DNA from 2 places in the Stenotrophomonas sp. 01N47 genome. Region 2 is predicted to be linked to the other one. Evidence: predicted binding sites of a transcription regulator. Region 2 holds the regulator's gene; the other holds the start of a gene.

Region 1 (7,134 bases), on a different contig from region 2:
TGGATTTCGGCGCGCGGGGTTGGCTGGCGATCGACCCGAAGCGGCTGCTGGGTGACCGTGCGTTCGACTACACCACAATGTTCAGCAACCCGGACCTGTGCGGGCCGGGCATCCATGTAGCAACGCGGCCCGAGCGCTTCCATGCCCGGGTGGAACAGGTCTGCCGGCTGGCCGATCTCGAACGCGCGCGGCTGCTGCGCTGGGTCGCGGCCAGTGCCGGCCTGTCAGCGGTGTGGTTCCGGGATGATGGCGACCCGGCCGACATCGATGAGGCGGTGGCCGTGATGGCCCTGCAGGCGCTGGCGGAGTCGTGAATCGAACCTGGCAGGTGCCCACCCTGGTGGGCACGCCGCGCCAGGATCAGGCCTTTTCCATCGTGCACAGCAGCGGGTGCTGGTTCATCCGCGCGTACTCGTTGACCTGGGCCACCTTGGTTTCGGCCACTTCGCGGGTGAACACACCGCAGACGCCACGGCCACGGGTGTGGACATGCAGCATCACCTGGGTGGCCTTGTCCAGGTCCATGTTGAAGAACTGCTGCAGGACATCCACGACGAAATCCATCGGGGAGTAGTCGTCATTGAGCAGCATGACCTGGTAGAACGGCGGCGGCGCCACTTCCGGGCGCGCGGGCTCCACGGCAACGCCGTGCTCGTGGTGGGAATCGGGGGCGGATTCGCGAGGCATCTGCCCATTATAAGGGGTGCGACGGCCCTGCGTCGGCCCGCTGCAGAATGGACGGCACGGACGCCCGCCGTCACAATTGCACCTTCCCACATTCTTGGTTTCACAGGATCTTCATGAAAAGGACCCTTCTCCCCGCCCTGCTGATCGCCCTGGCTGCTGCCGGCACCGCTGGCGCCGCAACGACCGCTGACAGTTCGAAGGCCGACAAGGCTATCGCCCGCCAGCTGGAAAAGCTGGGCTACACCTTCGAGGTGGACGAAGACGGCGATTACCAGATGGTGTTCGACGTCGAAGGCGATCGCACCCAGATCGTCTATGTGCGCTCGTCGGTGGAAGACTTCGGCACCCACAACATCCGTGAGATCTGGTCGCCGGGTTACACCTCGCAGACCAAGCAGTTCCCGGTGGCCGTGGCCAACCGCCTGCTGGAAGACTCGCAGGACGCCAAGATGGGTGGCTGGGTGAAGCAGGAATCGACCGCGATGTTCGTGGTGAAGATCGACGCCGCCGCTACCTCCGACCAGCTCAGTGACGCCATCGATGCGGCCATCCGCACCGCCGATGCAATGGAGCTGGAGCTGACCAAGAAGGACGACCTCTGAGTTGAACAGCTCGCCGGACCCGCGCTGGGCACCGCATGCAACCGTCGCCACCGTGGTGGTCGACGGCGGCAGGGTGCTGCTGGTGGAAGAAACCATCGAGGGCCGGCAGGTGCTGAACCAGCCGGCCGGGCACCTGGAGCCGGGCGAAAGCCTGGCCGAGGCCGCCCTGCGCGAGACCGTCGAGGAAACCGGCTGGACGGTGGAACTGACCGCCTTCATCGGCTGTTACCAGTGGACCGCCGGTGACGGCACCCCGTTCCTGCGCTTCTGTTATGCCGCGCGCCCGGTCTCGCACGACCCGGCGCGGCCACTGGATGCCGGCATTGATCGGGCGCTGTGGATGACCCCGGCCGAACTGCAGGCCGCTGCCGGACGCCAGCGCAGCCCGCTGGTCTGGCAGGTGCTGGCGGACTACCTGGCCGGCCAGCGCTACCCGCTTGCACTGGTCCGGGAGGTCGCATGAGCAGCCCACGGGTGATGGTTGGCGTTTCTGGCGGCGTGGATTCTTCCGTGGCTGCCTGGCGGCTGGTGCAGCAGGGCGAGGCCGTGGCTGGTCTGTTCATGCAGAACTGGGCCGACGATGGCAGCGGTGACTGCCGCGCCGAGGACGATCGCCGCGATGCGGTGGCGGTCTGTGGACTGCTGGGCATTCCGTTCCATTTCCGCGATTTCTCCAACGAGTACTGGCAGGGGGTGTTCGAACACTTCCTGGCCGAGTACGCCGCTGGCCGCACGCCGAACCCGGACGTGCTGTGCAACCGCGAAGTGAAGTTCAAGCACTTCCTTGATGCGGCCCGCGAACTGGGCGCCGAGCGGATCGCCACCGGCCATTACGCGCGCATTGCCCAGCGCGGCCATCAGTGGCTGCTGCTGCGTGGCGCCGACCGTTCCAAGGACCAGAGCTACTTCCTGCACCAGCTGGGGCAGGAGCAGCTGGCGGCTACCCTGTTCCCGATTGGTGACCTTGAAAAGAGCGACCTGCGCCGGATCGCCCGCGACGTCAGCCTGCCGACCCACGCCAAGAAGGATTCCACCGGCATCTGCTTCATCGGCGAGCGCGATTTCCGTGAGTTCCTTGGACGCTACCTGCCGGCCAAGGCCGGGCAGATCCTCGATCCCAGCGATGGCAGCGTGATCGCCGAACATCCGGGCGTCTTCTATTTCACCCTGGGCCAGCGCGAAGGCCTGAACATCGGCGGCGTGCGCGGCCGCCCTGCCGCGCCCTGGTATGTGGTCGGCAAGGACGTGGCCAGCAACGTGCTGTACGTGGACCAGGACCGTGACAGCCCGTGGATGCTGTCCAACAGGCTGCGCTCGGAGACCGCGCACTGGATTGCCGGCGCACCACCGGCACGGCGTTTTGAATGCACCGCGCAGACCCGCTACCGCCAGCCCGATGAGCCGTGCACGGTGGATGTGCTGGACGATGGCAGCGTACAGGTCACCTTCGCCCGGCCGCAGCGTGCAGTCACCCCCGGGCAATCCCTGGTGCTGTATGACGGTGAGGTCTGCCTGGGTGGCGCGGTGATCGCCGCCACCGACGCGCCGCTGGAACAGCGCCTGCGCACCACCCCTTCTCCTTTTGAGGTAATCGCTGCATGAGTTTCACTGTCGACGACCGCGTTCTGGCTTTGGCCGGCATTGCCCAGGCCCTGCAGCAGGTACGCCGTATCGCCGATACCGGCCACTCCGACGCCGCTGCCGTGCGCACTGCCGTGGACAGTGTGTTCCGCATCGATGCGTCCTCGCCGCAGGCGGTATTTGGCGATCGGCATGCACTGAAGTCCGGCCTCCGCCTGCTGCACAACCATTTCCGCAACCAGGGCCAGGACCCGATCCTGCCCAAGCTGGCCCTGTCGGTACTGCAGCTGGAGCGCCGCTTCGTGCAGGACGGGGCCACCGTAAACAAGGTCGCCTCGGGCATCGAGCGCGCGCAGCGCCAGGCCACCGAGCTGGGTGACAGCGGCCACCCCGATGTGCTGGCCGCGCTGGGCGGCCTGTATGCAGATACCATCAGCCACCTCAAGCCGCGGGTCATGGTGCAGGGCAACCCGCATTACCTGGGCCAGGCCGGCGTGGTGGCCGAGATCCGCGCGCTGCTTCTGGCCGCCGTGCGTGCCGCTGTGCTGTGGCGGCAGCTGGGTGGCAGCTACTGGGACTTCCTGCTCAGCCGCAAGGCCATGGTCGAGGCCGTGGACCGGCAGCTGGCCTGAGGCCATGGGGTCGGATCCCTTTCCGGCACGGAAAGGGCTCTGACCCCGAACAGCCCGGCAGCGCCGGAAAACCGGCGCATTCAGAATGCATTTCGAAGCACATCGACGTTAAAGAGAAAGGGGGTACGGCCGATACATCCTCCGTGCACCTCCCGAGAACGTCCATGTACTCACGCATTTTCATCCGTCTGGCCGCCCCCCTGGCTCTGACCCTGCTGCTCCCCTTCGCCATCGGTTTCGAATGGCCGGTCGCCCTGCGTTGGGCGATCCTGACCACGATGACGCTGAGCTGGCTCGGCTTTGCGTGGTGGACCGCCCGCGCCCAGGCGCACCGTTCCCCGGAACATGCCCGTGTCCTGCGTGAGCAGGACCAGCTGCTGACCGAACTGCGCAACTTCGTCGGCAACGAGATCGACGGTTCGCGTGGTGAAGTGGAACGCGCCCGCGACCTGATCCGCCAGGCCGTCTCCAGCCTCGGCGGCAGCTTCGATGCCATGAACCGCAAGTCGCGCCAGCAGAGCCAGGCCCTGTCACGCATCGTCGACCGCGCCGGTGACGAAGGCGGCGCCGGCCTCGACGTTGCCCGCTTCGCCCAGCACGCCAGCCACCGCATGGAACAGCTGGTGGAAGCGCTGGAGCAGGTCAGCGGCCAGAGCAGCACCACCGTGCAGCACATCGACCAGATGGCGCAGCACCTGGATGGCATCTTCGCGCTGCTGGAAGACGTCAAGTCGATTGCCGACCAGACCAACCTGTTGGCCCTGAACGCCGCCATCGAAGCAGCGCGTGCCGGTGAAGCCGGTCGTGGTTTCGCGGTGGTTGCCGACGAAGTGCGCAACCTGTCCGAGCGTTCGACCACGTTCAACGAGCAGATCCGCAAGCTGGCGCACAGCTCCAAGGATGCCATCGCCAAGGTCCGCGAGACGGTTTCGCACATGGCCTCGCGCGATATGGACCGCTCCCGTGAAGCGCGTCAGGAAGCGGCGGCGATGCTGGACAACGTGGCGCAGATCAACGCTTCGCTGGGTGACGGCATGCGCGAAGTGTCCGACTGCGCGCGCTCGATCGATGGCAGCGTGGCCGAAGCCGTGCGCGCCCTGCAGTTCGAGGACATCGCCACACAGGCCCTGGGCGGCGTGCATACCCACCTGGACCGCCTGACCGCGATCAACCGCGAAGCGGTGGCCCTGCAGGAACTGCTGCACCGCAACGGCGGCGTGTTCGACGAAGAAATCGCCTCTGCCCTGCAGCGCACCGGCAACCGCCTGCGCGAACTGCGCAGCGAATGGGAGCGTCCGCCGCACAAGCCGGTTGCCCAGCAGAGCATGGGCGCCGGTACGGTCGAGCTGTTCTGATCCTGATGTCCGCTGCCTCTTCCGGCAGCGTGCAAGGCCCCGGTTCTGCCGGGGCCTTTGCGTGTGACCCGCCTTTGGATGCATCCTGCAAGCGCACCATGACCCTGATCCGCGCCCTGTCCCCGATCAACGAGAACGAGCGTCCGCGCAATGCGGGCGTACGTGAGCAGCTGCGGCAGCTGGAAGACGTGGCCCGCGAAGAAATACAGGAGCTGCAGCAGCTGGCCGATGCGCGCCCTGCCCCGGTTGTGGCCGGCGACGACCTGCTGGGGTTGGCGTGGGACCTGGGGCTGGATGGCAGTGCGTTGAAGTAGATCCACGCCATGCGTGGATGGCTTTCACCTGAACGACTGCAGTCTCAAATCTACTGCATCGATCGGCGCTCTCTGCCGACAGTGCTTTCAGATTTATTGCATGGCTTGAGCTGCGAAAGCGGGACAGACTCCCCGCTCCGCCCTGCTGCTCAGGATTCAAAATGGCGCTCGACCTTGGAAAGGCCCGCGAGGTCTTCGATGACTTTCTGATGATCATGGACGACCAGATTGAGTGGCTGGTCGCGCAGGCTCAAATGCATGGCATTGAACTGGATAGGAGCCCCGAAAGCTTCGACAGGCTGGAGCGCCTGCATGACTTGATGGCAGCCACGCTGTCCGAGGACGAGCGGGACTCCCTGAGGGTCATACTCGCCCGATATCTAGGGGAGACCGTCAGGCTGGCACACGGTGGAAGGTGGACCTTGCCATTGGACGACCCCAAGGACGTCCACTTCAACAGACCCGTGATCGTGGGGCACTCGACCTATCCCATGGAAGAATTCAGTCCCATCCATACGATGCGTGCCTACTCGCTTCGTGGCCGCCCGGGATTGATCAGAAGCATCGTTGCCAGCAGCGTCAATCCGCAGATCCTGGATCTAAGCGACCTGGTAGAAGAAGATTGACCCAAGTCAGTCCCGAAAGGCGTCTGACCTGCTGCACGCACTCGGGCCCACAGCGCCGCTGCCCGTCGCTCTCCCATGGCATGATGCGCCGGTCCCGTTCATGGAAGACCGATGGCCATCGCCTTGATTACTTTGCTGCTGGTCGAGGTCCTGCTGCTGGTGATGTGGGCGCCGTTTTTCTTCCGTACCGGTATCGTCCTGTTCAACCAACGCATCGCTGCTACGCCTGCAGAGCTGGCCCAGCTTTCGCTCGCTGGCCTGGAGCATGACCTGCCGACCGACACCTGGTTGCGCCTGGTATTCCATGCGCTGCCTGACGGCAGCATCGCCTTTCGCGAGAGCTTCGCCCCCAGCTTCGGCGGTCGCTACTTTCCGCTGATGCGCGGTCGGGTGGTGATTGACGCGCGGCGCCGGGAGGTGCAGGTAGTCGGGCTGTGCAGCTGGTTCGCGCTGGGCCTGACGCTGATGCTGGTGCCGATCGTTCTGATCCGGCCAGCGGCGTGGCCGATGCTGGTGGCCCTGCTGCTGTTCTACATGGGCTACTACATCCAGCTGCGACGCTATGCCAACGTGGTCGAAGCGGTGCGCGCACGGCTGCGGTCCGAGTTTCCACAGCGGCTGGTTACCGAACCGAAGTAGATCCACGCCATGCGTGGATGCGCTTCAATTGGTACTCCCTTTGGACTGTGGCGCCTCCCGGCTGTGGCGGCTGACGACACTCGATGCAATCCCGGCACCGATGGCACCGAAGCCGAATGCGATCACGTTTTTCACAGTTGATGCCAGCAGCGTCAAGTTCAACTGCCATGAGGTACCGGGCCACCACGTTGATATCTGCGCCAAGCGGTCTGTCAACTGCTCGAAACTCAGGTAGTTCACGCTTGCACTGAGCACCAGCAATATGCCAAAGGTGAATTTTACGCGGTCACTCTGGAGCCGCCGTCTGAAAAAGAGATACAGCACAAGATAGGTATTCGTCACGAACGAGACGATGCTACCAATGAAGTCAAACGAAGCAGTAACGATCATCGCATCCGGCAATTGCGCCTGAAGTTCGACGATGCCGGCCCATGTGCCGAGCCCCATGAGCACGAACAGCTCGATCATGCGCATATCGCTGGCAACATCTGGATCGTCGAGCCATTCGCCAGCGCGGCATCTGAGCGTACTCCAGCATCCGCGAGCACTACGACTGCACTTTTCTTCCGGAAGGGACTTGCTCTTCATCGCCTCAGCGCGCCAGCATCACTTCGCTGGCGGCATCGGTGCGGCCTGGGGCGAGGTGCTGCTGTCGCAGCCACTGCGCCAGGTCGCGCGGTGTGAGCGGGCGCGAGTAT
Region 2 (7,134 bases):
TGGCCAGTACCGTGCGCTGGCCATCACCGCCGGCATCCTCGGCGTGGTCGGCCTGGTGCCGGGCATGCCCAACGTCGCTTTCCTGACGCTGGCGGCCATCCTCGGCTTCATCGCCTGGAAGGTGTACCGCAAGGGCCTGGTGCCGGCGCAGGCCGACACCGCTGCAGGCGACGCCAACGCCCTGAACGCGCTGGGCCGCCCCGCCGCCCCTGCACCCACCGCGGAACTGAGCTGGGACGAGCTGCGCCCGGTCGATCCACTGGGCCTGGAAGTGGGCTATCGATTGATTTCGCTGGTGGACAGCAACCAGGGCGGCGAGCTGATGCCGCGCATCAAGGGCGTGCGCCGCAAGCTGACCCAGGACGTCGGCTTCCTGATTCCCTCGGTCCACATCCGCGACAACCTGGAACTGCCGGCCAACGGCTACCGGGTACTGGTGCATGGCGTGCCGGTGGCCACTGCCGAGATCCATCCCGACCGCGAACTGGCGCTGGACCCGGGCAGTGCCCTCGGTCCGCTGGAAGGCATCGCCGGCAAGGACCCGGCCTTCGGACTGGACGCGACCTGGATCCAGCCACACCAGCGCGCCCAGGCCGAAACCCTGGGCTATACCGTGGTCGACCCGGCCACGGTGGTGGCCACCCACCTTTCGCACCTGATCCGCGAGCACGCACCGGAACTGCTCGGCCACGAGGAAGTGCAGCACCTGCTGGCCAACCTGGCCAAGAGCGCGCCCAAGCTCGTCGAAGATCTGACGCCGAAGGCACTGCCGCTGTCGGCAGTGGTGCGCGTGCTGCAGAACCTGCTGGTCGAGCGCATTCCGATCCGCCAGCTGCGCAAGATCGCCGAAGCACTGGTCGAACACGCCCCGCACAGCCAAGACCCGGCCACGCTGACCGCCGCCGTGCGCACCGCACTGGGCCGCTTCATCGTGCAGGAGATCGCCGGAATGTCGGCGGAGCTGCCGGTGTTCACCCTCAACCCGCAATTGGAACGTGTCTTGCAGGAGTCCACGCAGGGCAACGGCGCCGCGCTGGAACCCGGACTCGCTGAGCGACTGCACCAGAGCCTGGCCGAATGTGTCAGCAAGCAGGAAGCCCGCAACGAGCCCGCGGTGGTGCTGGTACCTGGCCCGGTGCGAGCCGCGCTGGCCCGCCTGGTCCGCCACAGCGTTCCGTCGCTGTCGGTCCTGGCCTACAGCGAGGTGCCGGAGGACAAGCGCCTGAAGCTGGTCGGAACGATCAGCTGACGCCGCCCTGCAACGCGCCAGAAAACAGACACCACTTTCAAACACCCGCAACAGACAGATTCCAAGGGGAACCCGAACCGTGCAGACCACCGACCATCCGCGTTCTCCGACCGCCACTCCGCCGACTTCGTCCCGTGACCACAGCATGAAAATCAAACGATTCGTCGCCGCCGACATGCGCTCGGCCATGAACCTGGTGCGCAAGGAACATGGTCCTGATGCCGTGATCCTGTCCAACCGCCGGATCGAGGAAGGCATCGAGATCGTGGCCGCCGCCAACTACGATGAGAGCGCCGTGCAGCGCGCCCTGGAAGCGTCGCGCCGCGACGTGGCACCGCCGCCCGCGCCGAAGCCGCGTAGCGCCGCCGACGCAGTGATCGCCGCAGTCACCCGCCGTCGCAGCAGCACCCCGGCACCGGAGCCGGTCGCCGCCACCACCTCGGCCGTTGCCGCCCTCGCCCGCGCCGCCGTCGGCGCGACCGGCCGCACCCTGGACAGCGCCGACGAGATCGTGCCGACGCGTGGCAGCACCGGCTTCGCCGCCACCCTGGCGCGTGCCGCCGTCAATGAATCGACGCTGCCGGAACAGATCTTCGCCCCGTTTGCCGACGCCATCGTGGCGCCCTCGCCTGCGGCAGCCGCGCCGGTGAACCGCGCCCGCTTCCAGATCGACCCGCCGCTGGAAGACAGCGCGCAGCTGCCGGCAGTGACGCCGCCGCCGTTGCCGGTTGCCCTCCAGGCCACCACGGCACCCGGAGACCAAGCCTCACACGCGCAGGATGCCGTGCAGCCGACCGAGGCTGCACCGGCACCGATGCCGACGCTGGCGCCAGCACCTGCGCTGACCCTGGTCGCCGATGACGCCGAGATCCGCCACCTGCGCCAGGAAGTGGCCGGCATGCGCCAGGTGATCGAGCGCGAGATGAACCGCTTCACCGACGAGCGCCTGCGCGGCAGTCCGGTGCGCGCTACGGCACTGGACCTGATGGACGAGTACGGCTTCGATGCCGGCATCGCCCGCGACGTGGCCATGCAGATCCCGCTGGAAACCGAAGCGCATCGCGGCCGCGGCCTGATGCTGGGGCTGATCTCGCGCAAGCTGCCGATCGCCCCGGTCGATCCGATGGAGGAAGGCGGTGTGATCGCCCTGGTCGGCCCGACCGGCGCCGGCAAGACCACCACCATCGCCAAGCTGGCCTCGCGCTTCGCCGAAGCCCATGCCGCCCGCGACGTCGCCCTGGTCACCACCGATACGATGCGCATCGGCGCCCGCGAACAGCTGTACGGCTACGGCCGCCAGCTCGGCATCGCCGTGCACGAGGCCAACAGCGGCACCGACCTGGACCAGCTGCTGGAACGCCTGAAGGACTACAAGCTGGTGCTGATCGACACCGCCGGCCTGGGCCCGCGCGACCGTGCGCTGGCCGCCCAGCTGCAGTGGCTGCGCGCTGCCCGCCAGGTCCGCACCCTGCTGGTACTGCCGGCCAACACCAGCTTCGGCGACATGGACGAGGTGGTCCGCCGCTTCGGCGCGGCCAACCTGCAGGGCCTGGTGCTGAGCAAGCTGGACGAGACCGGCCGCTTCGGCAACGCCCTGTCGGTGGCGGTGGACCACAAGCTGCCGATCACCTGGGTGACCGATGGCCAGGACGTCCCGGACGACCTGCACCGGGCCAGTGCAGCCAATCTTGTACTTCGCCTTGAAGATTTGCGCCGCGCGGCCGATATGCCCTGCAACCCGGAGTTGAACCATGCCGTCGCGTGAGTACGCCAAGCTGACCACCACCTTCCCGCTGACGGCGACCCGCAGCGAGCCGCTCGGCCCTGTGCGCACGATTGCCGTGACCGGCGGCAAGGGCGGCGTCGGCAAGACCAACGTGTCGGCCAACCTGGCCGTGGCGCTTGCGGGAATGGGCAAACGCACCCTGTTGCTGGACGCCGACCTGGGCCTGGCCAACATCGATGTGATCCTGGGCCTGAGCCCCACCAACACCCTGGCCGACCTGGTCGCTGGCCGCTGCAGCCTGGATGACGTGATCATCGAAGGCCCGAACGGCGTGCTGGTGGTACCGGCTGCGTCCGGCCGCCGGCACATGGCCGAGCTGGCCCCGGCCGAGCATGTGGGCCTGGTCAACGTGTTCTCCGAACTGGAGCGCGAGCTGGACATCATGGTGGTGGACACCGCCGCCGGCATCACCGATGGCGTGCTGACCTTCTGCCAGGCCGCGCAGGACACCGTGGTGGTGGTCTGCGATGAACCGGCCTCGATCACCGACGCCTATGCGCTGATCAAGGTGCTGTCGCGCGAACGTGGCGTGGACCGCATCCAGGTGGTGGCCAACATGGTGCGCGACCCCAACGAAGGCCGCGTGCTGTACGAGAAGCTGACCCGCGTCTGCGAGAAGTTCCTCGCCGATGTCTCGCTGAACTACCTGGGCTGCGTGCCGCAGGACGACTGGCTGCGCCTGTCGGTGCAGCGCCAGCAGCCGGTGGTGAAGGCCTATCCGTCCAGCCCGTCGGCACTGGCGATCACCGAGATCGCCCGCCGCACCGCCCGCTGGCAGGCACCGACCGAGCCGCGCGGCGGCGTCGAGTTCTTCCTCGAACGCATCATCAAGCAGCGCGGGGTGGCCGCATGAAAGGCGCCGCCCAGTACAGAGAGGTCCAGCGCACGGCGGCCAACGAGGTCATCGCCCAGCACTCGGACCTGGTGCGGCGCATCGCCCACCATCTGGCCGCACGCCTGCCGGCCAGCGTTGAGGTGGACGACCTGATCCAGGCCGGCATGATGGGCCTGATCGAAGCCTCGCGCAGCTACGACGCCGACCAGGGTGCCTCGTTCGAGACCTACGCTTCGATCCGCATCCGCGGTTCGATGATCGATGAGATCCGTCGTGGCGACTGGGTACCGCGTTCGGTGCACCGCCGTGCCCGTGACGCTGCGGCCACCATCCGCCGCCTGGAGCAGAGCACCGGCCGTGCCGCCAGTGCCACAGAAGTGGCCGCCGCGATGGAGATGCCGCTGCCCGAGTACCTGCGCCTGATGGAGGACGCCTCGCGCGGCCAGGTACTGAGCCTGGAGTCGCGCATTGAAGACCAGGGCGAGCTGGACACCGTCGCCCAGGGCGGCCCGACCCCACAGCAGGTGCTGGAGCGCGGTGAATTCGGCCGCGAGCTGGGCAATGCCATCGGCCACCTGCCCGAGCGCGAACAGCTGGTGCTGTCGCTCTACTACGAGCAGGAACTGAACCTGAAAGAGATCGGCGCAGTGCTCGGCGTGAGCGAGTCGCGGGTCTGCCAGATCCACGGCCAGGCGGTCCTGCGCCTGCGTGGCCGACTGAAGATTTTCGAGGCGGCCGACGCCGGCCTCGAGAGCTGATCAACAAAGGAACTCTGCTTTGAACAAGAACATGCGCATCCTGATCGTCGACGATTTTTCGACCATGCGTCGTATCGTCAAGAACCTGCTGGGCGATCTGGGCTTCACCAATACCGCCGAAGCCGAGGACGGGCATGCCGCGCTGTCGCTGCTGCAGAGCCAGCCGTTCGACTTCGTGGTCACCGACTGGAACATGCCGGTGATGACCGGCATCGAACTGCTCAAGGCCATCCGTGCCGATGCCAAGCTGAAGACCCTGCCGGTGCTGATGGTGACCGCCGAAGCCAAGCGCGAGCAGATCATCGAAGCGGCGCAGAACGGCGTGAACGGTTACATCATCAAGCCGTTCACCGCACAGACGCTGGAAGAGAAGCTCGGCAAGATCTTCGAACGCCTGGCGGCCAGCGCTTGATGGATACCACGGTCGACAAGAGCGCCCTCGCCCTGCGCCTGCAGGAAGCCCTGGATGCACTGGAATCCGGCGACGAGGCGGCGTGGCGCCAGCGCATCGACGGCCTGGTGGCGCTGCGCACCCAGCCGATGATGAGCGGCCTTTCGCGGCTGGCCCGCGAACTGGGCCAGGCGCTGGGCGAACTGCCGACCGTGCCCGATGAAGCCGGCGAGCTGGACGATGCCTGCGCGCGCCTGGACCACGTGGTGGCGATGACCGAACAGGCCACGCACCGCACCCTGGACCTGGCCGAAGAGTGCCGCAGCCTGACCGAACAGCTGCGCGCCGACGGCCTGCAGCCGGGCCAGGACGTGCAGCTCGACCGCATCCGCCACAACCTCACCGAGATCGCCCTGACCCAGAGCTACCAGGACCTGACCGGGCAGATCATCCGTCGCGTGGTGGGCATCGTCCGCCGCGTGCACGAAGGCTTCGGCGCGCTCGGCCTGCCGCCGGAACAGCATCGCACCGATCCGGAACTGGCTGGGCCGGCACTGAAGGGACTGGACCGCCATGCGGTCTCGCAGAACGACGCCGACGACCTGTTGTCGGATCTGGGGCTGTAACCATGGGCGCAGTAGCCGACGACATCACTGCCGATTTCATCATCGAGGCCCAGGAGATCCTGGATCGCCTCGGCGAACAGCTGGTGTCGCTGGAACAGGCACCGCAGGACAATGAACAGCTCAACGCGGTGTTCCGCGGCTACCACACGCTGAAGGGCGGCGCAGGTTTCCTCGGCATCACCGCGATGGTCGAGCTGTGCCACGCCGCCGAGGAAGCACTGGGCGCCGCACGCGCCGGCCAGGCCGTCCTGCAGGCGCATCACTTCGATGCCGCCCAGCAGTCACTGGACTACCTGCAGTCGATGCTTGACGCGGTGTCTTCGGGCACCGAGCCGGGCTTTGCCCCGCCCGAACTGGTCGCCCAGTTCGACGTGCATGGCGGCGGCGCTGCCGCGCCTGCGGCCGCGACGCCGGGTGCGGGCGGTGGCGACCTGATCACCGACGACGAATTCGAGGCCCTGCTCGACCAGCTGCATGGCGGCAAGGCGCCGACAACCGTGGCGGCGGCGAAGAAGGCCGACGACATGATCAGCGAGGACGAGTTCGAGGCACTGCTCGACCAGCTGCATGGCGGCGCCGCCCCGGGCAGCAACGCCAGCGCAGCGGTTGCCCCCGTACCGGCACCGCGACCGGCGCCCTCGCCGGCCCCGCCCGCTGCCAAGCCCGCACCCAACAAGCCTGTCGCCGAAGCCGAACACACCGTGCGTGTGGACACCAAGCGCCTGGATGCCATCGTCAACCTGATCGGCGAACTGGTGCTGTCACGAAACCGGTTGAAGACGCTTCGCACGCGCCTGCGCGATGAAGAACTGGACCGCGCCGTGTCCACGCTGGATATCGCCACCGCGCGCCTGCAGTCGGCGGTGATGCGCACCCGCATGCAGCCGGTCGGCAAGGTGTTCTCGCGCTTCCCGAAGGTGGCGCGCGACGTTGCGCGTTCGCTGAAGAAGGAAGTGGACCTGGAACTGATCGGCGCCGAAACCGAGCTCGACCGCAACCTGGTCGAAGCGCTGGCCGACCCGCTGGTGCACCTGGTCCGCAACGCCATCGACCATGGCGTGGAAATGCCTGACCTGCGCGAAGCGCAGGGCAAGCCGCGGATGGGCCACGTGCGCCTGTCGGCACAGCAGGAAGGCGACTACGTCAGCATCGAAGTGCAGGACGATGGTGCCGGCATCGATCCGGAAAAACTGCGCGCCAAGGCGCGCGAGAAGGGCCTGATCGATCCGGAAGCCGCCGCCCGCCTGAGCAGCGAGGAATGCCTGCACCTGGTGTTCCTGCCAGGCTTCTCGACCAAGCAGCAGGTCACCGACATTTCCGGCCGTGGCGTCGGCATGGACGTGGTGCAGTCGCGCATCCGTGAGCTGAGCGGGCAGATCCAGATCCAGTCGGAACTGGGCCGCGGCAGCCGCTTCATGATCCGCGTACCGCTGACCCTGGCCATCCTGCCGACCCTGCTGGTGCAGGCTGGCGAAGACGTCTACGCGCT

What was found. The regulator FliA, encoded in region 2, starts transcription of late flagellar genes. The targets are predictions, from matches to a motif close to TAAAGTTTNNCNNNCNNNGGCCGATAA.
Region 1: a site for FliA is predicted at 3,612-3,638, ahead of AC1DKR_RS00130 (methyl-accepting chemotaxis protein). Genes of this name have one in related genera too.

What each region holds. Positions count from the first base shown of each region.
Region 1 is NZ_JBFTQU010000001.1:23,948-31,081, reverse strand. It holds gene AC1DKR_RS00160 (APH(6) family putative aminoglycoside O-phosphotransferase) at 1-314, shown strand, start outside; gene clpS (ATP-dependent Clp protease adapter ClpS) at 361-687, opposite strand; gene AC1DKR_RS00150 (hypothetical protein) at 801-1,289, shown strand; gene AC1DKR_RS00145 (NUDIX hydrolase) at 1,291-1,752, shown strand; gene mnmA (tRNA 2-thiouridine(34) synthase MnmA) at 1,749-2,891, shown strand; gene hflD (high frequency lysogenization protein HflD) at 2,888-3,502, shown strand; gene AC1DKR_RS00130 (methyl-accepting chemotaxis protein) at 3,667-4,857, shown strand; gene AC1DKR_RS00125 (hypothetical protein) at 4,956-5,171, shown strand; gene AC1DKR_RS00120 (hypothetical protein) at 5,333-5,797, shown strand; gene AC1DKR_RS00115 (hypothetical protein) at 5,909-6,436, shown strand; gene AC1DKR_RS00110 (hypothetical protein) at 6,461-6,904, opposite strand; gene AC1DKR_RS00105 (bifunctional diguanylate cyclase/phosphodiesterase) at 7,029-7,134, opposite strand, start outside.
Region 2 is NZ_JBFTQU010000005.1:24,419-31,552, forward strand. It holds gene flhA (flagellar biosynthesis protein FlhA) at 1-1,249, shown strand, start outside; gene flhF (flagellar biosynthesis GTPase FlhF) at 1,395-3,014, shown strand; gene AC1DKR_RS09960 (MinD/ParA family ATP-binding protein) at 3,001-3,888, shown strand; gene AC1DKR_RS09965 (RNA polymerase sigma factor FliA) at 3,885-4,628, shown strand; gene cheY (chemotaxis response regulator CheY) at 4,648-5,040, shown strand; gene AC1DKR_RS09975 (protein phosphatase CheZ) at 5,040-5,645, shown strand; gene AC1DKR_RS09980 (chemotaxis protein CheA) at 5,648-7,134, shown strand, end outside.